DNA from 3 places in the Neobacillus sp. 19 genome. Region 1 is predicted to be linked to each of the others. Evidence: predicted binding sites of a transcription regulator. Region 1 holds the regulator's gene; each other region holds the start of a gene.
What was found. The regulator Rex, encoded in region 1, represses fermentation and respiration genes when NADH is low (regulators of the CRP and FNR family bind a similar motif). The targets are predictions, from matches to a motif close to TTGTGAAATATTTCACAA.
Positions count from the first base shown of each region.

Region 1 (8,123 bases):
TCCGTTTCCAGCTGGGTTTGAATAAACGACTTAAATAATCCCATTAATGCCGGTTTGTCTTTAATACGAATGGTTTGCCCGCCTATTTCTCTAACTTTGCACTCTCCAAAAATCTTAATATCCACTTCATCCGCATTTAAAAGCCCGCCAATGATAAACAGTGACTCCGCTTTAAACGATTCCGCTTCACAATCTCCCTCAACGGTCAGCCTGCCCTTAATGCTGATTTCCTCCGCTTTTAGCTTTCCTCCGACAGAGGTCTTCCCCGCCACGTTGAACTGTTCCGCGTAAAGGTTATGTTCAATTTTCGCCGTTCCATCGACTGATAATGATTTACAGTCAAGATTTCCTTTCACTTTTCCGTTTCCGTTAATCTTAGCTTTGTTCGTTACAACATTTCCATTTACCGTTCCCGATCCATTGCAATCGAATTCGACACAGTCGATATCACTGTTAACGGTTCCTTTGCCATTGATGGTTACATGGCGAAATTGCCCGCCGTTTGCCGAGCCAAAGCCGTTAATATTCAAGTCTCCCCTTTTTTGCGTATCCATGATCATTCTCCTTTATAATAACTTCGCCTTAATCTCTTCCATACAGTTCACGAGTGAAAGCTGAACCATCACTTTCGTCCCTTGGTCAAACTGAACAGCTTCCGCATTGATCAGTAATAAACAGGATGAAACCCCCAGTTTTCTCGTCAGCACTAACTCAGCATTTTTTTGTTTGATCGATCCCCTATGATCCTTTAAGACTTGAAGCAGCATTTTCCCTTCATCTAGATTAACTTCTCCGGACTGCAGCAGCTTCTCTAATACATAGACTTCAAGAATTCTTGAAAAATCAAAATGTGTTCCGCCCTTTTCAGTTTCCAAATATACGTCCATTACTGCACTCGAAACAATGTTACGCTCCAACAGTTCCTCTTTCGTGAAATGCAACTCTGTTACGTTAGGTGAAAACATGTCAGCCAGCTCATCCAATGATAGGTTTTCTTTCATCGTTTGAATCTTATCAATTCGCTCTAAAATCTTTTCTCTTGGAAAAAAGGTTTCCTGCCCCGTAAACGTTGATTTTCGAATAAACCAGTCCTCAGGAATTAGATCCTTTCTCTTCCAGCGATACAGCTGACCGTACGAGATTCCTGCCATATCTAATAAATCTTTTTTCGAAATTAACCCCTCGCTCATTTTTAATATCCCCTTTCTGGTTTTTAATGTAACATAACACTGTTACGTTGTAAAGAAGGCAATAAAAAAACTTTCCACAATTTCTGTGAAAAGTCTTAATCGACATTATTCTTCTATTTCCACTGTCGGATAATGCTTTAAAAAGTAGACCAGTGACTGGAGTTCTACTGCCAAGTCAATGTGATGTACCCTGATTGAGGATGTGACATTTAACCTTGCTGGGGTGAAATTTAAGATCCCCTTTACATTGGCATTCACAAGCCGGTCCGTGATCATCTGTGCTGCTTGGGCTGGAACGGTTAGAATGGCAACATGTATGTCTTCCTCCACTAACACTTTCTCCAACTCATCCATGTGAAAAACAGGTACTTCACGAATCATCGTGCCCATTTTTGCCGGATCGACATCAAAGGCACAGGCAATTTTTGTGTTATTATTTTTTAAAAAATTATAGTTTAAAAAGGCTGTACCAAGATTCCCCACCCCGATTAAGGCAACCTTAGTCAATTCATCCTGGTCAAGTGTTTTACGGAAGAATGTTAATAAGTAATTGACATTGTATCCATAGCCCTTTTTCCCTAATGCGCCGAAATAAGAAAAATCGCGTCGAATCGTTGCCGAATCCACTTTTACCGCTTCACTTAATTCTGCTGATGAAACCCTTTGCTTGCCTGAACTATGCAAATTTTTCAAAAATCGATAATAGAGGGGCAGCCGTTTGGCTGTCGCCTGTGGTATCTTCATCGTTTCATTACTCATATTCTCCCACACCCCTTTTGAATGTATGTTATTATTTCACTTGTTCCGTTCGCTTGAAGTCACCGTTTTTTCCGCCAGTTTTCTCGACTAAATAGGTTGGCCCAATGACCATCCCTTTATCAACTGCCTTACACATATCATAAACGGTTAATGCACAGGCCGAAGCAGCTGTTAGCGCTTCCATTTCCACACCTGTGTTCCCTTTTGTCTTAACAGCTGCAGCAATATGTAATTGAACCTGATCTTGCCCGCCCTCTTCCCATGTAAAAGAGATATTTACCCCTGTTAATGGAATCGGATGACACATCGGGATCAAATCCCACGTCTTTTTTGCAGCCATGACTGCTGCAACTTGAGCCACTGCTAGCACATCGCCTTTTTTCATTTCTTGGTTATTTATTTTTTCAAAAATTTCTTTACTGACCGTTATGCTGGAATGAGCAAGAGCGGTACGTGCCGTTTCTGGTTTATCACTGACATCGACCATCTTTGCTCTGCCCTCTTCATTAAAATGTGTAAATTCTGCCATAAAAATATTCCTCCTATCCAAAAATAATACACTATTTTTCCTAAAATGTGTGTGAAACTTTGAACTTTTTTGATAGCCATTGGCTTTATTGCCCGTAATCCGGTTATACGGTACACTATTAGTATGTATATAGAGGTGAAATTAGATGATTTTGTTACAGGTTAATCAATTACAAAAATATTATGGCGCTGACCTTATTTTATCGAATATAAAGCTGGAATTACAAACCCGTGACCGTGTCGCCCTCGTCGGCCGCAACGGCGCAGGAAAATCGACATTATTGAAAATTATTGCCGGTCATTTGTCACATGATGGCGGTGAGATTATAAAGCCGAAAGAAGTGACCATCGGCTATTTAGCGCAAAATACCGGACTTGAGTCCAAATTATCTATTTGGGAAGAAATGTTGACCGTGTTCGAACCCTTGCGTGCAATGGAAAAGTCACTGCGCAGGCTGGAAGAACAAATGGCCGACCCTGCTATTTTCGAGGACCCTGTTAAATACGAACGGATTTTAAAAGAATATGATCTGCTCCAAGTAAAATTTAAGGAGCAAGGGGGCTATCAATACGAAGCCGATATCCGCTCCGTTCTGCATGGCCTTAACTTTCACGACAGCACCCTGATGATTTCCAGTTTAAGCGGCGGACAGAAAACCCGTCTTGCCCTTGGAAAGCTGCTGTTAACGCGTCCCGACATTTTGATTCTGGACGAGCCTACCAACCATCTCGATATTGATACATTATCATGGCTCGAACAATATTTACAGAGCTATGATGGCGCGATTTTAATCGTATCTCATGACCGCTATTTTTTAGATAAGGTTGTGACGCAGGTCTATGAGGTATCCCGCAAGCAAATCGGGCGGTTTCCCGGGAACTACAGTGCCTACCTTGAGCAAAAAGCGGCCAATTATGAGCGCGATATGAAACTCTTTGAGAAGCAGCAGCAAGAAGTCGCTAATCTGCAGGACTTTATCCAACGAAATTTAGCGCGGGCTTCGACCACGAAGCGAGCGCAAAGCCGCCGGAAAAAGCTCGAAAAAATGGAGCTGATGGATCGTCCGCTTGGGGACGAAAAATCGGCAACCTTCTCGTTTGAAATTGAAAAACAAAGCGGGAATGACGTTTTAACGGTGGATTCACTTGCCGTCGGGTATGAGGGTGAGATGGTTTCAGAGGACATCACCTTCCGCGCCTATAAAGGAGAGAGTATTGCTCTTGTTGGTCCGAATGGAATCGGAAAATCGACACTGTTAAAAACCATCATAAAAAAATTGCCCGCACTTGCTGGATCAGTTTATTATGGAACAAACCTTTCAATTGGTTATTATGACCAGCAACAGGCCGAATTAACCTCCAATAAGCGTGTCTTAAATGAACTCTGGGATGATTATCCGTTAAAAAGTGAAAAGGAAATTCGGACGGTGTTAGGTAACTTCCTCTTTTCCGGCGACGATGTGTTAAAAATTGTCTCCACGTTAAGCGGCGGTGAAAAAGCCCGATTGGCGCTGGCTAAGCTGATGCTGGAGAAAGCAAATGTGCTGATCCTTGATGAGCCTACGAACCACCTTGATCTGGACAGTAAGGAAGTTCTCGAGAATGCCCTGATGGATTATCCTGGGACGATTCTGTTTGTTTCACACGACAGATATTTCATTAACCGGATTGCCACTAAAGTGTTGGAATTAAGCCGGCACGGCAGCACAGAGTATCTTGGGGACTATGATTATTATCTGGAAAAGAAATTAGAGCAGGAAGAACTTGCAGCCCTTGCACTAGCAGCCTCCACGAAAGCAATTGTGGAAAAGGATGCTTTTGAAAAAAATAGTTATCAACAGGATAAGGAAACTAAAAAGCTGGAACGGCAGCGAAAACGAAAGTTAGAGGAAATTGAGCTGCGAATAGAAGAACTAGAGGAACACATTCAACAGTACGAGCAGCAATTATGTGAGCCGGAGATTTTTCAGGACCATGAAAAGGTAATAGAAATCAACATGAAAAATGAACATGCAAAAGCAGAGCTCGAGCAATTGATGGAAGAATGGGCTGAGCTTGCTGAATAAAGAATGAAACCGGGCTGATTGGATCGCCCGGTTTTTAGCTTTACTTCTATCAACAAAATGTTTGGTGTATCGACATACTTTAAAAATTAATCGACAAAATCTGAGTACAATTCGACAAATTCATAAAAATTATCAACATGTTTTAACATGTATCCACTTTTCCACAACATTATACACATTTCAAACAGTTTATTTTTATGCATTTTTTATGCTTTTCCACATTATCCACATTAAACACCGTTTTTATCCACATTATCAACAGTATACACAGACTTATCCACAATTTGTTGATTGTTATCAGTTTTTTTGAAAAATTTTATCCACAATATTAGGGGATGTGCGGTCCTTTTTTGCATTTATGTCCATTGAGGAGTTGTTCATTTACTGTTTGAGCTTTTCCTTTTGCAATTCGGTCAATGTAACCGCGTTTCATTTACCGTTTAAGCTTTCCTTTTTGCAATTCGGTCAATGTAACCGCGTTTCATTTACCGTTTGGGCTTTTCTTTTTACATTTCGGTCAATGTAATGGCTTTTCATTTACCGCTCGGGCTATCCTTTTTGCATTTCGGTAAATGAACACTTACTACATTCCTCCCAAAGTTCCCTACCAAAAAAAAAACTCTTCTAATTCAGAAGAGTTAGGTGTTATATATTTCGATATCCAATCCCGGTATGGCATTTAATGAAGAATCAGCCCTGATTCCTTTTTCAAACATGACACTTCCGGCGGCGGCAATCATCGCCGCATTGTCGGTACATAACGATAAGGGAGGAATCACCAATTCAATCGCCGGATGATCCGCAAAGGTCTTCTCCAGTGCTTTTCTCAGTCCCTTGTTCGCAGCCACGCCGCCAGCAACTACAAGCTGGCCGACACCATACTCAGCTACAGCCCTCTCCGTCTTTTTCACTAGTACTTCAATCACACTTTCCTGGAAACTGGCTGCAAGATCCTCGGGCGCAATCCGTTCACCCCGCTGCTCCGCGTTATGAACCGTATTGATTACCGCAGACTTTAATCCGCTGAAACTAAAATCATACGAGCCTTCCTCAAGCCAGGCCCTCGGCAAATCAATTTTCGGACTTCCCTTCTGTGCCAACCGGTCAATATGCGGACCTCCGGGATAAGGCATGTTTAACGTCCTCGCTACTTTATCGTAGGCCTCACCTGCTGCGTCGTCTCTCGTTTCTCCAATCACCTCAAAGTGACCATGCTCTTTCATATACACAAGCTCGGTATGCCCGCCTGAAACGACAAGTGCTAAGAGCGGAAACTTTAATTCAGTAACCAGCCTGTTCGCATAAATATGCCCGGCAATATGATGGACAGGGACAAGCGGCTTATTATGAGCAAAGGCAAGTGCCTTCGCCGCATTTACTCCAATTAAGAGCGCCCCCACTAATCCCGGGCCTTCTGTTACTGCTATAGCATCAATATCTGAAAAGGTTAATTGGGCCAGATTTAATGCTTCTTCAATCACAAGCGTTATTTGTTCCACATGATGACGCGAGGCAATTTCCGGCACCACACCGCCAAAGCGCTTATGACTTTCAATTTGCGAAGCCACTACATTTGCGACAATTTCACGGCCATCTTTAACAATGGCGACGGCTGTTTCATCACAGCTCGTTTCAATTCCTACTATCAATACGTCTTTTTTCATAAGCTCACCCACATTATTTGTGCATCTTCCTGATTATCGGAATAATAATTTTTCCTGATTCCGCCGTTTTGGAACCCAAACTTGCGGTAAAGGGATTGTGCGACATGATTTGTCACTCTCACTTCAAGGGTCATGGTTCTTGCCCCCATCTCCCTCGCTACGGCTATTAACTTCCTCATTAAGGCCTCACCCAGCTTTTTTCCTCTATACTCCGGCAAAATTGCCACATTCGTTACATGTGCTTCATCAATCACCACCCAAGTCCCGCAATATCCGATAATCTTCCCATCTTCCTCAAGAACAATATAAACAGCAAATTTGTTATTGTATAATTCATTATAAAAAGCTTCACGGCTCCATGGTGTTGTAAATGACGCATGCTCCACTTCTAATACCTGGTCAATATCCTCTTCCCTCATATAACGAAAAACATAAGAATCTATCATATTTCTAATTCCTATCTATTTGAAATTTTCCCTTTTGCCTCCAACCACTTCTGTTCCGCTTCTGCCAAACGAATATAATTTGGAACAAATGCGTGGACATCCTCATCCGGTTTATTCCGGCCTAACATTGCAAGTTCGGCGGGCCGAGGATTGTGTTCCGTCATATTGGCAAAAATGGCCTGTGAGCCCAGTACCTCTTTTATTTTGTCACGATGAATGGGCAGGTCATTTCCGACAAATAGAATGGGGTTGTCCATTTCTGATAATGTTGCTGCCCAATCGGCTAACATCACTAACTGATCCTCTACCACAGCAGTCAATTCTCCGTTCTGATACTGATAGAGTGCAGTGTAGACTTGTCCCCTTCTAGCGTCTACTATGGGTGATACATAGCCATTAAAATATCGGCCTGCACCCGCCGCTAAAACCTCCAGACTGGAAATGCCGACAAGCGGTATCTTTAAAGTCCAGGCTAATGTTTTGGCAATCGTGACACCGATTCTAACACCCGTATACGAACCAGGTCCCTTTGCCACAACGATTTTCGTTAAATCGGCAGGGGTTCGTTCACAATCCTTCATTAATGTCTCAATGGCCGGCATAATGCGAACAGAGTGGTTCTTTTTTAAATTGGTTATATATTCACCAAGTACTTGATTTTCATCTAAAAGCGCTACCCCTAATGGATTGTTAGAAGTATCGATCGCTAGTATGGTCATCTAAAAATCTCCTTACATAATTGCTCATATCGGTTTCCTTTTGGTTCAAGAACGATTTTACGCTGGTCTTGGCTTTCATGATATAAAAATATCGTTAATCGTTCCGCAGGCAGCTGCTCCTCGATTAAATGCGCCCATTCCACTACTGTAACTCCATCACCTTCAAAGTATTCATCAAAGCCAAGGTCTTCAAAGGCATCGGCTACGCGGTAAACGTCCATATGATATAATGGCAGCTTTCCTTTATATTCTTTAATGATGGTAAATGTCGGACTATTAACAGTTCTCTTTATCTCTAACCCTTTTGCCAAGCCTTTGGTGAAGGTTGTTTTCCCTGCGCCCAAATCGCCCTCAAGGGCAAGGACATCGCCTGGCTGTAAAAAGTGCGCCAGTTTTGCCGCGAATTGCGAAGTTTCGTCTGAATTCGCCGTATGTATTTCAAATTGATTCATATAATCACCTTTATACTTTAACATAATCATCTCTATTTCTATTTTACCCTTATTTATGTATAAAAAAAACCTTAGGACGTTCCTAAGGAATAGTTCTTTTCGATTTGTGTTGATAGGAATTTGACGTACTCGATCACTTATACGGCTTCTTAACGACCGTTCCGGTGGAAAATCTGTTTGTTCGGTCGCTTATACAGCTTCTTAACGACCGTTCCGATGGAAAATCAGTTTGTTCGGTCGCTTATAACCGTAACTTGACGAAAAGCCGATAAATTAATCCCGTTTATTTACAAAAAATT
Region 1 covers NZ_JBMPZU010000099.1:117,749-125,871, reverse strand. Annotated here, with positions in the region: gene ACO1D1_RS26940 (polymer-forming cytoskeletal protein) at 1-554, opposite strand, end outside; gene ACO1D1_RS26935 (YhbD family protein) at 567-1,190, opposite strand; gene ACO1D1_RS26930 (redox-sensing transcriptional repressor Rex) at 1,296-1,949, opposite strand; gene moaC (cyclic pyranopterin monophosphate synthase MoaC) at 1,981-2,478, opposite strand; gene ACO1D1_RS26920 (ABC-F family ATP-binding cassette domain-containing protein) at 2,624-4,543, shown strand; gene tsaD (tRNA (adenosine(37)-N6)-threonylcarbamoyltransferase complex transferase subunit TsaD) at 5,182-6,207, opposite strand; gene rimI (ribosomal protein S18-alanine N-acetyltransferase) at 6,204-6,653, opposite strand; gene tsaB (tRNA (adenosine(37)-N6)-threonylcarbamoyltransferase complex dimerization subunit type 1 TsaB) at 6,665-7,372, opposite strand; gene tsaE (tRNA (adenosine(37)-N6)-threonylcarbamoyltransferase complex ATPase subunit type 1 TsaE) at 7,369-7,824, opposite strand.

Region 2 (8,123 bases), on a different contig from region 1:
CATTCATCATTTCTTTTAATGTCGGCACTTTTGACTTCCCGATTTCATTGCTATATTTATAGGTCCACCAAAGAAACGGAACGATTTTATACAAATATCCAATAATACTAAGGACAATCCAAAGTAATAGATAAGCGTATACCAGTGGGCCAATTAGTGTAGTAAAGCTGTTGGTCCACAATAATATAAATGCTGCTAAATGGATGGCGTTGCCCAGTCCAATTGCAATTAGCGAAAACGTAAAGGGTTTATCTAGCTTTTTTTTCAATCTTTTATTGATAATGATTGTGGTATGCCAGCTGAAAATCGAAAAGCCTGCCAAAAGTAAGAAGAAACCTATTTTTAATAGACTGCTGCTATTAGAAAAGAAGGAAATGAGTGATAAAACGAGACCAGCAGTATAGTATCCATACACGTATCTTGCATGGACCATTGGAAACCCGTGTGACAAAGAAAACATAGGCACCATCTTATAGGAAAATCCGAAAATTAATAGGGTAAACCAGCCAGTAACACCCATTAATAAATGGCTTTTAAAGATTGAATGATAGTATTCAGCACCAATCCCTGTTTTTAAACAATAAATTAATGTAATTCCTAATGAAATAGTGATAAATAAACATACTAGTGCCGATCCCACGAAAGCAGTCAAAATGTTTGGTTTGGCTTGTAATCTTAATGTCATAAACATCTGCACTAAAAACATAATGATACCAATTAAGGTAACGACCCCTGGAATTAAAGCATTTTGCGGTGATACATAGAGCATAGCTGAAAAAGTGGCAATGCCTATTGCCGTAACATAAAATTGAACAAAGCCAAATTTCTCATTCCATATTTTCGTCAGGAAGGCAACAGGAACAAGCTGGTACATGGCTCCCATCGCTATCATTAACGCCCAGCCTAAAACTAATAAATGAGCTGAAGACCAGATCGCAGGGATTCTAAAGCTTCCATCAGCCATTAATTGACCGTTTACTAGCAATAGAATTTGCGAAAGTACTAGGGCGATTAAACTAAAAAAGATAAATGAGAAAGGCAGTTTAATATTTGTTTCACTCCCCATATTTTGAGGAACCATAATAGTACACCTTCTTAGCGAAAGATCTCGATTTTAAAACTTCCGTCAGTTTGCGGTTCTGTGCGTTGCTTGTAGCCCAGTTCTTCGAGCTGCTCATAAAGGAACATCGGTCTCCTGTCATTAATAATCGTTAAAACTTCATTCTCCCCAAGCGTTTCAAGGGCAGCCAATGTCCGCATCATTGGCTGCGGCGGTTCTAACCCGCGATTATCTAATATCATTTCAATCACCTTCCCATCCTATTTCTGTTAGCTTTTCTTTGTAAAGATAACTTTCCAGTGCTTTTTTTCAATTTCTACTTCTTCATGGGTAAAGCCTTTTGCTTTTAGAACGGCGAAAAGCGGTACTGGCTTAAATGGAGCATGAAGAATAAAAATATCATTATTCTTACATTCCTTAATGGTCTCCATAATTTTTTGAAACGGTTCAATTTTATTTTTAAGATCCTCGCGCACGTCCAATTCAATTACTCTTTTTTCCATTTGCTTGACAACCCCTTCTATTTTTATTTGTGCAAAATTTCTTTATCAATAGAATAACTCTTGTTGTAATGCCTCACGATCGATTACATAATACCCATCTTCGTCTTGTGTAACAAATTCCTTCTTTTTTACATGATTGATGGTTCTGCTGACGGTTTCTCTCGAAGTACCAATCATATTGGCTAATTCTCGATTGGTGAACTGAGTTGTAAGCTTGTAGCGATCTCCAGCCTTCTCCCCGTTCGATTTACACAGTCTAATGAGTAGTAAAATAATTTGTTCATATGTGTTATGGAGAACTTGTGCTTCCAATCTTCCTTGCAGGTCAACAATTTTTTCCCCCAACACTTTAAAAAGCTTAATGCAGAGTTCCGGATAGGAAATAAGAATTTCTTCAAATTTGTCAATCGGGATGACAATGAGATGTGCATCATCCATCACCTCGGCATGTGCAGGGAAATTCCCTTTTCTAAAAAATCCGGCATGCGGAAACATTTCTCCCGGTTCAAGGACAGAGATTAATTGCTCTTTGCCCGAATGATCTGTTTTATAAATTTTGATTTTCCCGCTATGAATGAAGAACACGCGGTCAAGATGATCATCCTGCATAAAAACATACATCTTATGCTTATAAAACCGAGTTTGAGCAATCTTAACGATTGGGTCAAGCTCCATTAAGGATAATTCCTTGAAGATTGGGACATCAGACAACCGTTTGATTATGTCCTCCTGCTTCATTAACATCACCTTCATATTATTAATTCGATTTAAACTCATTGTAGCAATGATTTTTTCGTATTAATGTGACCTCCATCATAGGTAGATCATTTTTATTGAAAATAATTCTCAATGTGACAATTTTGTGAAAGAAACATTTAGTGTGTGACAATTATCACAGCTAAGAAATGAGGATATTCACTTTGTGATGCTTTTTTCAAAGTTAAAATACAGTCTGTAATGAAAATAGAGAGGATGAAAGGCATGGAAATAGAACATCGTACGTCTACCGGTAAAGTATTGAAGACGAATAAAAATGGTCTGTTAAAATCTGTTTTAATTGCGACTATTTTAATTAGCTTCACCGTTTTACTCGTTGGCGGCTATTGGATATTTAAAGAACAAGCGCCACGGCCATTAGAAGTGACAAATGAAAGTGGTGATGTCCTTTTTACAAAGGAATCTATTATGGGCGGTCAGGCAGTATTCCAAAAGTATGGTTTAATGGACTACGGTACTGTTTTAGGACATGGTTCATACATGGGGCCTGATTATACGGCAGAAGCCCTTAAAATTTATACAGAAGGAATGCAGGCTTATAAAGCAAATGATAAATATGGAAAAGATTATGCTTCTTTAAATGAGGATGAAAAAATAGTTATAAAAAACAAAGTTATAAAAGAAATGCGTAAAAATCGCTATAACAGCCGAAAAGATACAATGGTTTTAACAAATGCTCAAGCTTTTGGTCTTGAAAAGGTAAGGGCACATTATCAAGAAATTTTTACGAAGGGTGACGGCTGGGGATTAAAACCAAACCTAATTAAAGAGGAGGATATGCCAAAAACGGATCGTGCATATGTGGCAACAGGCGATCAAATTACCCAGATATCTGATTTCTTTTTCTGGACGGCATGGCTCTCCAGTACCGTTCGCGAAGGAGATAATATCACCTATACAAATAACTGGCCATACTATGAAGACGCAGGAAATCAGTTATCTTTCTCTGCTGTTTGGTGGAGCGGCGCCAGCATAACCATTTTTGTCCTGGTATTAGGAATTATTCTTTTTGTTTTCTACCGCTATCAATTTAGTATGCAGGAAGCTTATAAAGAAGGAAACTTTCCTCGAATTGATTTACGTAAAATGCCGGTGACAAGTTCACAGGTGAAGAGCGGAAAGTATTTTGTTATCGTTTCTGCTTTATTCTTTGTCCAGTGTATGTTTGGGGCATTACTTGCGCACTATTACATAGAACCGGATAGTTTCTTTGGAATTAAGTGGATTCATGATATTCTGCCATTTAATATTTCAAAAGGTTACCACTTGCAGCTGGCTATTTTCTGGATTGCAACAGCTTGGCTTGGTATGGGTATTTATGTTGCTCCGCTTGTTGGCGGTTATGAGCCAAAGAAACAAGGATTACTAGTCGATATTTTATTCTGGGCATTGGTGGTCCTCGTTGTCGGAAGTATGGTTGGTGAGTGGCTTGGTGCCAATGGGTACCTAGGGAATAACTGGTTCTTGTTCGGCCATACAGGCTGGGAGTATATCGAGCTGGGACGTATATGGCAGATAATCCTGATTGCCGGCATGTTCATTTGGCTGTTCATCGTTTATCGGGGAATTAGGGCAGGTCTTAAGAAAGAAACCGATAAAGGTGGGTTGATCCACTTATTATTCTACTCGGCGATTGCTGTACCTGCATTCTACGTTTTTGCCCTATTTATCAACCCGGGAACAAGCTTTACTTTTGCTGATTACTGGCGCTGGTGGATTATTCACTTATGGGTTGAAGGTATTTTTGAGGTATTTGCTGTTGTTGTTATTGGTTTCCTTTTAGTTCAATTGGGTTTGGTAACAAAAAAATCTACTGTTAGACAGCTATATTTCCAATTAATCCTGCTTCTAGGCAGCGGGGTAATCGGTATCGGTCACCATTATTACTATAACGGTTCAGCTGAAGCGTGGATTGGACTTGGAGCTGTATTCTCAGCAATGGAGGTCATTCCATTAACACTGCTAATCCTTGAAGCATACGAACAATACAAAATGATGCGTGCAGGAGGTGTAGATTTTCCTTATAAAGGAACTTTCTGGTTCCTTATCTCTGTAGCGATTTGGAACTTGGTTGGTGCAGGGGTGCTCGGCTTCTTAATTAATCTTCCGGCCGTCAGCTATTTTGAACATGGACAGTTCTTAACACCTGCACATGGGCATGGTTCGATGATGGGTGTGTACGGAATGTTTGCCTGTGCTGTACTTCTTTATTCATTACGGAACATTGTGAAGCCTGAAAGCTGGAACGATAAATGGCTTAAATTCAGCTGCATCATGTTAAACGCAGGTCTAGCCGGAATGGTCTTCTTATCCTTGCTGCCGGTCGGCTTTATTCAAATCAAAGAAGCTTTCGACCATGGATACGCAACATCACGTTCAGCAGCCTTTCTGCAAAAGGATCTAGTTCAAACATTACTAACTTGGCGTGCGGTGCCTGACACCATTTTCCTTATTGGCGTTGTGGTATTAGTGGTATTCTGTCTAAAAGCTCTCTTCCATTTACGTAAGCCAACGCATAAAGAAGGGGAAAGTCTCCCAGTGAAAGATTTATCACTTGATGAAGAATAAGAAAAAATCCGCAAGGTCTAGCTTTGCGGATTTTCTTTTTCTTTCATTAGCTCTTTATAACAATCGAAACAATAAGTGTCGCTTTCTTCTGTGTGAACGCCGTTAAAGAAACCATCTAAACAATAAAGGTCTTTGTTACAGCATTTACATGAACCTACTAATTCTTGCAAGCTCCAAGCCCCCCTAATAAAACAGTATAAATAAAATCATGTATTAGGTGTGATACGCAGCACTAAATGGAAGCATCCATTTCCTTATAATAGAAGAGAAGTTAACATACTATAAGGAGTGATAATAATGCAAACCTATACAAAAGTGATCAATGTCCCAGATTTTCCACCACGTGAAAAGCATCCAACCATCTTTAATGGTTTCGATGGATTAGTGCCCGGTGAAACAATGATGATTGTTAACGACCATGATCCAAGACCGCTGTTATATCAATTCATGATGGAAAGATCTGAGCAATTTTCTTGGGAGTACCTTGAAGAAGGTCCCGAAACATGGAAAGTCGCTATTAGCAAGAAGTAATATGGTTTAGGTGTCTTTAAAACGACTGAACCTTAACCCTCTCTAATCATTTTACGTGAATATTTATTTTCCTAGTAACATCCTCTTTTCCCTATATATTATATTTTACAACAGAAATCCGTTTCTGTTGTTTTTTTATTCTCTTTCCGGTTATCAAATATCCACTTTTCAGAAAATATGATAAAATTTATCTGTTACAAAAAAAGGGGGATTCGTATGAGTGGTACACAAATAGAAAAAGAATTTCTAGAATATGTAAAAAAGATGTCTGCATATAATGAAGCACTTGGTTTAATTTACTGGGACCTGAGGACAGGTGCTCCAAAGCAGGCGGTAGAACAAAGGTCGGAAGTAATCGGAATGCTTTCTGCTGAAGTATTTAAAATGTCTACATCTGAGGAGATGGCCGCATACATAGCTAATTTATCAAAAAGGCCGCTGTCGGAACAAACCAGCAAAATTTTACAAGAATGCAAAAAGGAATATGAACGAAATAAGAAAATTCCTGCGGAAGAATATAAAGAGTTTGTCATTCTCCAATCAAAGGCAGAGAGTGTATGGGAGGAAGCGAAAGAAAAAGCAGATTTTTCCTTGTTTAGCCCATATCTAGAGAAGCTAGTTGCGACGACAAAACGATTCATCAACTATTGGGGTCACAAGGAAAAAAAGTACGATATTTTATTAGATATGTATGAACCCGGCATGACAATGGAAGTATTGGATCAAGTATTTGGTGAACTTAGGGAAAAAATCGTCCCGTTGGTCAAGCAGATTTCAGAGTCTTCCCATAAGCCGCAAACAGACTTTTTATTTAAATCGTTTTCAAAGGGAAATCAGCGTGAATTTAGCTTAAAAATCCTCGATAAAATGGGGTACAACTTTCATGCAGGAAGACTGGATGAAACCGTTCATCCCTTTGCGATTGGTTTAAACCCCGGGGATGTCCGTGTGACCACAAATTATGACGAAAACGACTTCCGTACAGCTGTTTTTGGTACCATCCATGAAGGCGGTCATGCTTTATACGAACAAAATGTTTCGAAGGACCTGATTGGTACACCACTTTGCTGTGGAACTTCAACAGGAATTCATGAATCGCAGTCACTTTTCTATGAGAATATTTTAGGCCGAAGTTTTTCATTTTGGAAAAATAACTACAGTCTTTTAAAGGAATACGCAGATGGTCAGTTTGATGGAGTTGAACTCGAAGAATTCTATCGGGCAATAAATGAATCTAAACCATCATTCATTAGAATTGAAGCAGACGAATTAACCTACCCGCTCCATGTCATCATCCGCTATGAAATTGAAAAAGGGTTGTTCAATGATGAAATCGAGGTAAAGGACCTGCCGAAGATTTGGAATGACAAATATGAGGAGTATCTAGGCATTTGTCCTAATCATGACGGGGAGGGTGTCCTTCAGGATGTCCACTGGGCCGGCGGCAGCTTTGGTTATTTCCCATCCTATGCATTAGGGTATATGTATGCAGCACAATTTAAGCATAAAATGCTCGAGGAACTTACAAATTTCGATCAATTAGTAGAACAAGGAGACCTGCTCCCAATTAAAGAATGGCTGACGAAAAATATCCATCAGTATGGCAAAATGAAGCAGCCGTTAGAAATCTTACAGGACGTCACTGGAGAAGGTCTTAATCCAAAATACTTAATTGAATATCTTTTTGAAAAATATGGAAAGGTTTATCAGTTAAAGTGAAAAAGGCCATTCCTGTATTATTCATTGCGATCAGTGCATCATTATGGGGAATTATTGCTATATTTGTAAGGGGCCTTACTGAGGCAGGCTTTACTTCGATGGAAATTGTTACTATCAGGGTTGTCACAGCGGCAATGTTGCTAATCATAATTGGAGTAATCAAATACCCTGCACAAATGAAAATCAAATTTTCGGATACCGGCCTATTTATTGGAACAGGGATCTTCAGCATTGTCTTATTTAATTGGTGTTATTTTTCTGCAATCAATCAATTGAATTTGTCGCTTGCGGTGATTTTATTATATACAGCACCAGCATTTGTAACCGTATTATCCTATTTGTTTTTAAAAGAAAAAATGAATTCAACCAAAATAGGATTGGTTTTTGCGACGATTGCAGGCTGTGTATTAGTGGCAGGGGTAAATCTAAATTCTGCGGCAGATATCAGGCCAATTGGGATTCTAACGGGTCTCGGGGCAGGCTTCGGTTACGCCTTATACACGATTTTTGGTAAGTTCGCTTTGAAAAAATATCCAACTTATACGGTCACATTGTTTACCTTTATCATTGCATCGTTAGCATTGCTGCCAGTGACACAGCTTTGGGAAAAATGGAACCTCCTCGTAAGTAGTGAGATTCTCCTATATGGTATAGGACTGGGATTAATTCCTACGGTAATTGCTTATTTATTGTATACAAAAGGGCTTGAAAAAGTGGAGGGTAGTAAAGCCGCTATCATAGCAACCGTTGAACCAATTATTGCTACGATTTTGAGTGTATTTTTGTATGAGGAAGGTTTTGGCGTGATACAGGCAACAGGCTCATTAATCATACTTTTATCGGTAATTATCGTTAATCGACCCAAGAAACGGCAGGGTAACAATTACACAGAAAAGGCTTCAATCTAGAAGATTGAAGCCTTTTTAGTGTCTAGCTCCAGCGCGCTTGCGCTTTTCTTTTTACCA
Region 2 covers NZ_JBMPZU010000022.1:46,657-54,779, forward strand. Annotated here, with positions in the region: gene ACO1D1_RS05525 (hypothetical protein) at 1-1,081, opposite strand, end outside; gene ACO1D1_RS05530 (DUF2249 domain-containing protein) at 1,096-1,302, opposite strand; gene ACO1D1_RS05535 (DUF2249 domain-containing protein) at 1,330-1,563, opposite strand; gene ACO1D1_RS05540 (Crp/Fnr family transcriptional regulator) at 1,609-2,301, opposite strand; gene ACO1D1_RS05545 (nitric-oxide reductase large subunit) at 2,545-4,908, shown strand; gene ACO1D1_RS05550 (hypothetical protein) at 4,926-5,078, opposite strand; gene ACO1D1_RS05555 (DUF2249 domain-containing protein) at 5,206-5,439, shown strand; gene ACO1D1_RS05560 (carboxypeptidase M32) at 5,656-7,158, shown strand; gene ACO1D1_RS05565 (DMT family transporter) at 7,155-8,066, shown strand; gene ACO1D1_RS05570 (b(o/a)3-type cytochrome-c oxidase subunit 1) at 8,118-8,123, opposite strand, start outside.
Region 2: a site for Rex is predicted at 2,484-2,501, ahead of ACO1D1_RS05545 (nitric-oxide reductase large subunit). Genes of this name have one in related genera too.

Region 3 (8,123 bases), on a different contig from region 1:
ATCGATATTCAGATGAAAGAACAGAAGAAACGAATAAAAATCGCAAAAAAATAGAAATGTCCTATATTGGTGGTTAAAAAACACAGCCCGCTTTGACCTAAGCGGGCTGTTGTTAATTATGCTAAATAGCGAGGGAAGAGTATGTTATTTTCTAGATGGACATGCATGAACGTTAATCCTTCTAATGCTTCCAATCGGGCATAAACTAAACGGTATGTTCCACAGGCATCCAATGGCAGCTCAAAGTCAGATGTTACTTCACGAATTTGTCTCAAAATTTCACCCGCATGGTCATGTTCCTTTTCAAGTTCAACAATCATAGCAATGGCTTCTTCGCGATTTTCAACTGTTCGTCTGCCAGCTGTTTAATTAATGGGAAGACGACAGCTTTTTCCTTTTCCATATGTTCAATTAATTCTTTTTTGAATTCATAAAAAAGCTCATTCACTTTTAATAACTCTGGGTGGTTATCGCCATGCACACGAGATACTTTGGTCACATAGGGGCTAAGCATCGCTAATTCTTCTTCCGATACACGATGGTAATTATTAATTACGTGATCAATAATTGTATTGGAATCGGAATCAGTCCATACTTCTACATCTTTTTCGGTGTTCTCGTATTTTTCAAAAACCACGTTTAATTCTTCCATTAATGTGTTCATATCAAGTCCGTTTTGATCTACAGCTTGTGATAATGGAATGTTTCCGCCGCAGCAGAAGTCAATCCGGTTCTTTTTAAACACATCACTTGTTTTTGGCAATTCGTTTACAATATCTTTAACTAATGAATTTTCGGTAATGGTGAAAGTCATAATACATTCCTCCTAAAATTTTTTAAATGTTTGTATCTGACTTAAGCATAATTGAAAATGAATCTTAATTAGGTGACCTACATCACACATCCACTATGATTTTTCATTTTTTCCTTCAATTTGTAACATTTGATATGTTAGCAAGTTTTCAATAGGATTATAATGGATAGGAGCCCTAAACTATTAGTACATATTTGAAAAAAATGAAACGTTTTAAGGCAGGAGCTGATGAAATTGTTAGAGAGAAGAAAACCGATTCCGATTGGGGAAGCAGTTGAAAAAATTATGGCCCATCAATTACATGGGATAACGGAATATGTTTCAATAAATGAAAGCTTTGGCCGTTTTTTGTCAGAGGACTTGATCGCGACAAGTGATGTGCCTCATTTTAATCGGGCACCATATGATGGTTTTGCTGTCAGGTCGATTGATACCCTTTCGGCCTCACAGTCCCATCCAGTCGAGTTTGAAGTGATTGACCACATTGGTGCCGGAGCGGTGTCAACAAAGGTTGTGGGCAAAAATCAGGCTGTCAGAATTATGACAGGGGCGATGATGCCAGAAGGAACAGATGCTGTCGTCATGTTTGAAGTTGCAAAGGACTACGAAAAAGACGAAACCCCCTATATGTCGATAAAACGAAGCTTTAACAAGGGAGAAAATGTTTCCTTTATAGGTGAAGATGCTAGAGAAGGAGAAGTATTGGTAAATAAGGGAACTTTAGTAAATCCGGGTATCCAAGCCATGCTGGCTACCTTCGGCTATAAGGATGTCCCTGTGGCGAAAAAACCGATTGTCGGTTTGTTTGCAACTGGTACTGAACTTTTAGAAGTAGAAGAAGAACTCGTGCCGGGGAAAATTCGCAACAGTAATTCCCATATGATTGCCGCCCAAATCGAAAGAGCCGGTGGTGTGGTTAAATATTTTGGAAAACTGCCCGATGAATTTGATACATGCTTTGATGCTGTACTAGAAGGGTTAAATGAAGTTGATTTATTAATTACAACAGGCGGAGTATCGGTAGGGGACTTTGATTATCTTCCTGCCATTTATGAAAAATTAGGTGCCGAGGTGTTTTTCAATAAAGTAGCGATGCGCCCAGGCAGTGTGACGACAGTAGCCGGATATAAGGGGAAGATTTTGTTCGGTCTTTCTGGTAATCCATCTGCTTGTTATGTTGGCTTTGAATTGTTTGCCCGCCCAATTATTCGAAAAATGTTATTTTCTGAAAAACCCCATTTAAGGAAAGAAAAGGCCTTACTTGAAGTGGACTTTCCAAAAGCGAATCCATTTACAAGATTTGTTCGCAGCTCCACGTTTATCGAGGAAGGCAGGCTAAAAACAACACCAAGTGGTCTAGACAAATCCAATATCATCATGAGCCTTGCTGGTGCAAATTCGTTAATGATTCTTCCAGGCGGAACTAGAGGCTTTACAGCAGGCTGTGATGTAGAGGTGCTTATGCTTGAAGATCAGACCGGAAGCGAGTGGCCGTGGTAAAACCGATTATTTTTCAAGTGGTTGGTTATCAAAATAGCGGAAAAACTACCCTTACTTCCAAGCTCATCGAAAAACTGTCAACAAATCGGTTAACAACGGTGACAATTAAACATCACGGACATGGCGGGAAGCCCGATGCTGCAGAAAAAAAAGACACAACAAAACACTTGTCAGCAGGAGCGATTGCCACCCTTGTTGAAGGAGATGGCAGGCTGATTCTTCAAGCAGAACCATGTGCATATAGTTTAAAAGAACAGATCGAGTTGATGCACTATTTTCAGACAGACGTCATTTTAGTCGAAGGATATAAGCAGGAAAATTACCCAAAGCTTGTTCTAATGAAAGAAAAACAGGATTTAACGTTATTAGATATCGTAAACAATGTTCAAGCCGTGGTATTCTGGGAGGCTGAAATGATGGACATCATTTCAGCCAAACTGGATGTGCCGATCTTTCATATCGATGATGAAGCAGTCATAAGTTGGACCGTTCAACAAATCAAAAACTTTGTTAATGAGATCGGCCATAAATGTTAATAAAGTTGTCAAATAAGAGAAGGCAAATGCCTTCTTTTTTGCTTTATCATGTGATGCTCTTCACATTTTTTTCTACTGTCCTAATTTATAGTATAGGTAAGCAGGAATGAGGAGTGAAAGCGATGAAATTATTTTTACCGAAACAACATGGTGCTTGGGCAATGTTGATCATCCCTTTTTGGCTTGGGGTAATAGATGGAGGATTCCTCTGGAGGCATATCCCATTTTTTGTTGGCTGGCTTTTATTGTACTTGGCAACATATCCAATGCTGCTATTGTTTAAAAAGAAAAAGCTCACTTTTTATACAAAGTGGTCGCTAATCTATTTAGTGCCGGCTTTATTGCTGTTATTGCTACCACTATTGGAAAGGCCGTCTATTGTATTCTTTGGCCTGCTAATGATCCCTTTTTTTATTATTAATGCTTACTTTACCGCAAAAAATCAAGATCGTGCTTTTATGAACGATTTAAGCGCTGTTTTTGCCTTTTCAATTGCCGGCTTAGCGGGTAGTTATTTAGGGAGAGGTGCTGTTTCATTTGAGACCATTATTTTTCCCTTTTTAACATCTGTGCTATTTTTTATCGGCTGTACGTTTTACGTCAAATCCATGATTAGGGAAAAGAAAAATACGAAATTCAAATGGATTTCTTGGGCCTACCATCTACTGCTTGTTGCTGCATGGATTGCGGCCGGCTATTGGATTGCAGCACTTAGTTTTATTCCGAGTTTACTTCGGGCAATTCTTTTTTATGGAAAGAAATTATCACCAAAGCAAATTGGTATTTACGAAATAATTAATTCGGTGCTCTTTTTCATCATCATTGCCATACAAATAGTGATCTTAAAATAAAAAAATCGGTCGTAATGACCGACTTTTTTATTTAGTCAACCTTGCAAATTTCTATTGGACAATCTTCACAATCAATTTCACGTTTTAAATAATCCAAGTCATGAATGGTGATTGACCCTTTATCAATGGAGATTATTCCTATTTTTCGTAAATCACTTAGCAGACGATTTACGACTTCACGAGAGGTTCCGCAGAAGTTCGCCAGCTCCTGATTCGTTAACGGTAACTCAACTAAAATTCCCTTATTCGTTTTAACCCCATAGCTATTACTTATTCGAATTAAGGTTGAATATAATGCACCCTTTTTTCCATGAAGAACTAAATCGCGAAACTTGGTTTGTGTTTTACGATATTGCAAACTCATCCATTTAATGAATTCCAATGAAAGAGGGAGATTTTGTGAAAGTTTTTCCTCAAGAACATCCTTCATGATTACCGCCACCTCACCACTCTCCACAACACGTGCACTTAATAAATATCGTGAAGAAGGGGAGAATAAATTTAATTCGCCGACAAAGTCTCCTTTGGAGCACATTCTTAGTGTAAGCTCTCTTCCATCGGGAATAATCTTACTAATTTGAAGAATCCCGCTTTGTACGATGTATAATTCATCTGCTCGCGATCCTTCTTGAAAAAGAAAACTCCCTTTTTCAATCTTTTTCATATGGTGAACCGTATCAAAGAGGTGTGACAACGTTACGGGCATTTCTGTTACTATCTGCATACGACTAACCACCTTAAAGGTTCGAATTAATTTTAAAAAATAAATGCCAGCAAAGGTTTGATTTACAGGATATTACTATAATTATATTGTTAACTAAGAATAATTAGCAATAAATGTGGAATAAGTTCATACAATCGTCAAAAAGTAGTTACATGGGATTGGGATATATTCCTTAGGAAATAATGTCGACTGCTGATGGAATTTGAAAGAAATTCCTATAATGGACAAACCTAAAATGGAAATAATAATAATGTAGATGAGAAGGAGGGAAAAATGTGGGACAAAATCGTCAGTTTAAATCAGGAAAAAAGGCTCCAAATAATGGTGTGTATATAGAAGTTGGTGAAACGGGTGATAATGTGCTTAACCCTAAAAAAATTAAGCTAAAAGCTGGGGATCCATTTCCCGAAACATCAAATGATGAAAGGGTTTGGACTTATCAAAGAAAACCTTAATTAGTAAATATGGAAAGTCATCCAAACGGATGGCTTTTTCTATGTGAAAAATTTTACTTCTATTTAGAAAGTGTCTTATAATAAAAGAAAAGGTCAAAAATGGTCAGAAGGGGTGTCGATAAAGTGGACTTAAACCGAATGACGGAGCGTTTACAAAAAGGGATTATGGAGGCACAGACCTTAGCGGTTAAAGAAAATCATCAAGAAATTGATGAATCTCATTTGTTTTTATCTCTTATGAATCAAGAGGACAGTCTCATTACTTCTATTATAGAAAAGGCTGGATTACAGTCAGAACAAGTGAAGAAAAAACTGTTGGAATCTTTGTCAAAGAAACCGCAAGTTACGGGTTCAGGAGTGGAACAAGGAAAACTGTATATAACGGCTAAGCTGCAAAAATTATTGGTCAGCGCCGAAGAATTTGCCACGAAATTCGCCGATGAATATATTTCAGTTGAGCACTTCCTCTTAGCCGCAGCCCACACAAATGATTCGGAAATGAAAAAGATTCTGCAAGCATTTGGGCAAACACCTGAAACCGTTTTAAATGCTATAAAAGAAATAAGGGGGAACCAAAGAGTGACATCACAAAATCCAGAAGCAGGATATGAAGCTCTTAAAAAGTACGGCAGAGATCTTGTCGCCGAAGTAAAAGCCGGTAAAATGGACCCAGTCATCGGCAGGGATACGGAAATTCGCAATGTGATCCGGATTTTATCAAGAAAGACAAAGAACAATCCAGTATTAATCGGTGAACCGGGTGTAGGAAAAACCGCCATTGTCGAAGGATTAGCACAAAGGATTGTGAGGAGGGATGTTCCAGAGGGCTTAAAGGATAAAACGATTTTTTCACTCGATATGAGTTCGTTGATTGCCGGAGCTAAATTTAGGGGTGAATTTGAAGAGCGACTAAAGGCCGTTTTAAACGAGATTAAAAAAAGTGAAGGGCAAATTTTACTGTTCATTGATGAAATTCATACCATTGTAGGAGCCGGAAAAACGGAAGGTGCGATGGATGCCGGCAATATGTTGAAACCGATGCTGGCACGCGGTGAGCTTCATTGTATCGGAGCAACTACACTTGATGAGCACAGAAAGTATATTGAAAAGGATCCGGCACTTGAACGCAGATTTCAACAGGTACTTGTCCAAGAACCGAATGTAGAGGATACCATCTCCATATTAAGGGGCTTAAAAGAAAGATTTGAAGTCCATCATGGTGTTAAGATTCACGATCATGCGCTCGTGGCAGCAGCTACGTTATCAGATCGCTATATTACTGATCGATTTTTGCCCGATAAAGCGATTGATCTTGTTGACGAAGCATGTGCCTTGATTCGCACTGAAATTGATTCGATGCCAACGGAACTTGATGAGGTGACTCGCAGGGTGATGCAGTTGGAAATTGAAGAGGCGGCATTACGTAAGGAGAGCGATGAAGGCAGTAAAGTACGGCTCGAAGCACTTATAAAGGAACTTGCCGATTTAAAAGAACAGGCGAATGCGATGAAGGCAAAATGGCTGCAAGAGAAACAAGGAATACAGAAAGTCCAGGAAAAAAGAGAGCAGTTAGAAAAGCTTCGCCGGGAGCTGCAGCAGGCTGAAGATCAATATGATTTAAACCGTGCAGCAGAACTAAGACATGGTCAAATTCCGCTGGCAGAAAAAGAACTTAATCAATTAGAAAATGGGGCGGAAAAGGACGAACGGCTGCTTAGAGAGGAAGTTACCGGCGAAGAAATTTCAAATATTGTTTCAAGATGGACAGGAATACCTCTCTCTAAACTGGTTGAAGGGGAGAGAGAAAAACTGTTGAAATTAGAATCCATTTTACATGAAAGAGTCATTGGGCAAGACGAAGCCGTGAATCTTGTTGCAGATGCTGTTCTTCGCGCTCGTGCCGGTATAAAGGATCCAAACCGGCCAATTGGATCATTTTTATTTTTAGGGCCGACGGGTGTTGGGAAAACGGAGCTGGCAAAGGCATTAGCAGAGTCGTTATTTGACAGCGCAGAACATATAATTCGAATAGATATGTCTGAATATATGGAAAAACATGCGGTTTCAAGGCTTATTGGCGCACCTCCTGGATATGTTGGTTATGAAGAAGGAGGGCAGCTGACGGAAGCTGTTAGAAGACGACCATATTCCGTTATCTTAATGGACGAAATTGAGAAGGCTCATCCTGAAGTGTTCAACATTCTTTTACAGGCATTGGATGATGGACGAATAACAGATTCACAAGGCCGTGTAGTCGACTTTAAAAACACAGTAATTATTATGACTTCCAATATTGGATCACAATTCTTACTTGAACGAAGTGAAAATGAGATTGAAATTTCAGAGGAAGCAAGAGAAAAAGTTATGACTCAGCTAAGAGGCCATTTCCGTCCGGAATTTTTAAATCGGATTGATGAAATCATCCTATTTAAGTCATTGTCATTAGGAGAAATAAAAAATATTGTTGTGAAAATGATGAAGGAACTGCAAAATCGGCTGAAACAACAGCAAATCGATATTTCAATTAGCGAGGATGCGAAAGAATTCATTGCGGTAAATGGCTTTGATCCGATCTACGGTGCAAGACCGCTGAAACGGTATATCCAAAGAAATATTGAAACAAAGCTTGCACGTGAAATCATAGCAGGCAGGGTACATGATCAATCAACAGTGGAGATCATGATAAAAGATGGGGAAGTGGTGGTTCAGGTAAAATAAGAAAGAAAAAGGTCGTCCAATAACTTGGAAGACCTTTTCTCCTATTTTAATGATTCTTTACAGGCTCTCTTGGAATAACAGAAGCAGCAATGAAAATCAAAACAGTAACACCAAGAGATACAATAACGCCTGGCATAAATTCAAATTTTGCACCTGGAGTCATAGAACTAACAACATATGTAAGCATTTGCACTAATAGAAATGACCAGAAGAAGGTCCAAAAAAATCGCACTATTTTTCACCTCTTACTTATTTTTCATCAATGTTAATACTACCATACGCGGTAAAAAAAATATAGATAAAATCAATTTCTGAAATAACTTTTCAAGTCATTCGGAAAAATGGGCAAACTCCCTTTCATCTTTTGTGAAATGACATACAATATGTTGAGGAAATATGTAAAAGGAGATTTAGCAATGGAAAATCGCAATTTTCAGATGGATACCCAATGGAATATCATTCATTACCCCGAAAAGCCAACAGGATTTGGGATCTTAATCATTGGAGATGAAAGGCATTTTGTGG
Region 3 covers NZ_JBMPZU010000041.1:218-8,340, forward strand. Annotated here, with positions in the region: partial or broken gene ACO1D1_RS13240 (GTP 3',8-cyclase MoaA) at 1-77, shown strand, start outside; partial or broken gene ric (iron-sulfur cluster repair di-iron protein) at 117-814, opposite strand; gene glp (gephyrin-like molybdotransferase Glp) at 1,049-2,314, shown strand; gene mobB (molybdopterin-guanine dinucleotide biosynthesis protein B) at 2,302-2,850, shown strand; gene ACO1D1_RS13260 (YwiC-like family protein) at 2,973-3,701, shown strand; gene ACO1D1_RS13265 (Crp/Fnr family transcriptional regulator) at 3,733-4,407, opposite strand; gene ACO1D1_RS13270 (YjzC family protein) at 4,701-4,880, shown strand; gene clpB (ATP-dependent chaperone ClpB) at 5,004-7,598, shown strand; gene ACO1D1_RS13280 (YjzD family protein) at 7,645-7,830, opposite strand; gene ACO1D1_RS13285 (hydrolase) at 8,015-8,123, shown strand, end outside.
Region 3: a site for Rex is predicted at 2,899-2,916, ahead of ACO1D1_RS13260 (YwiC-like family protein). Genes of this name have one in related genera too.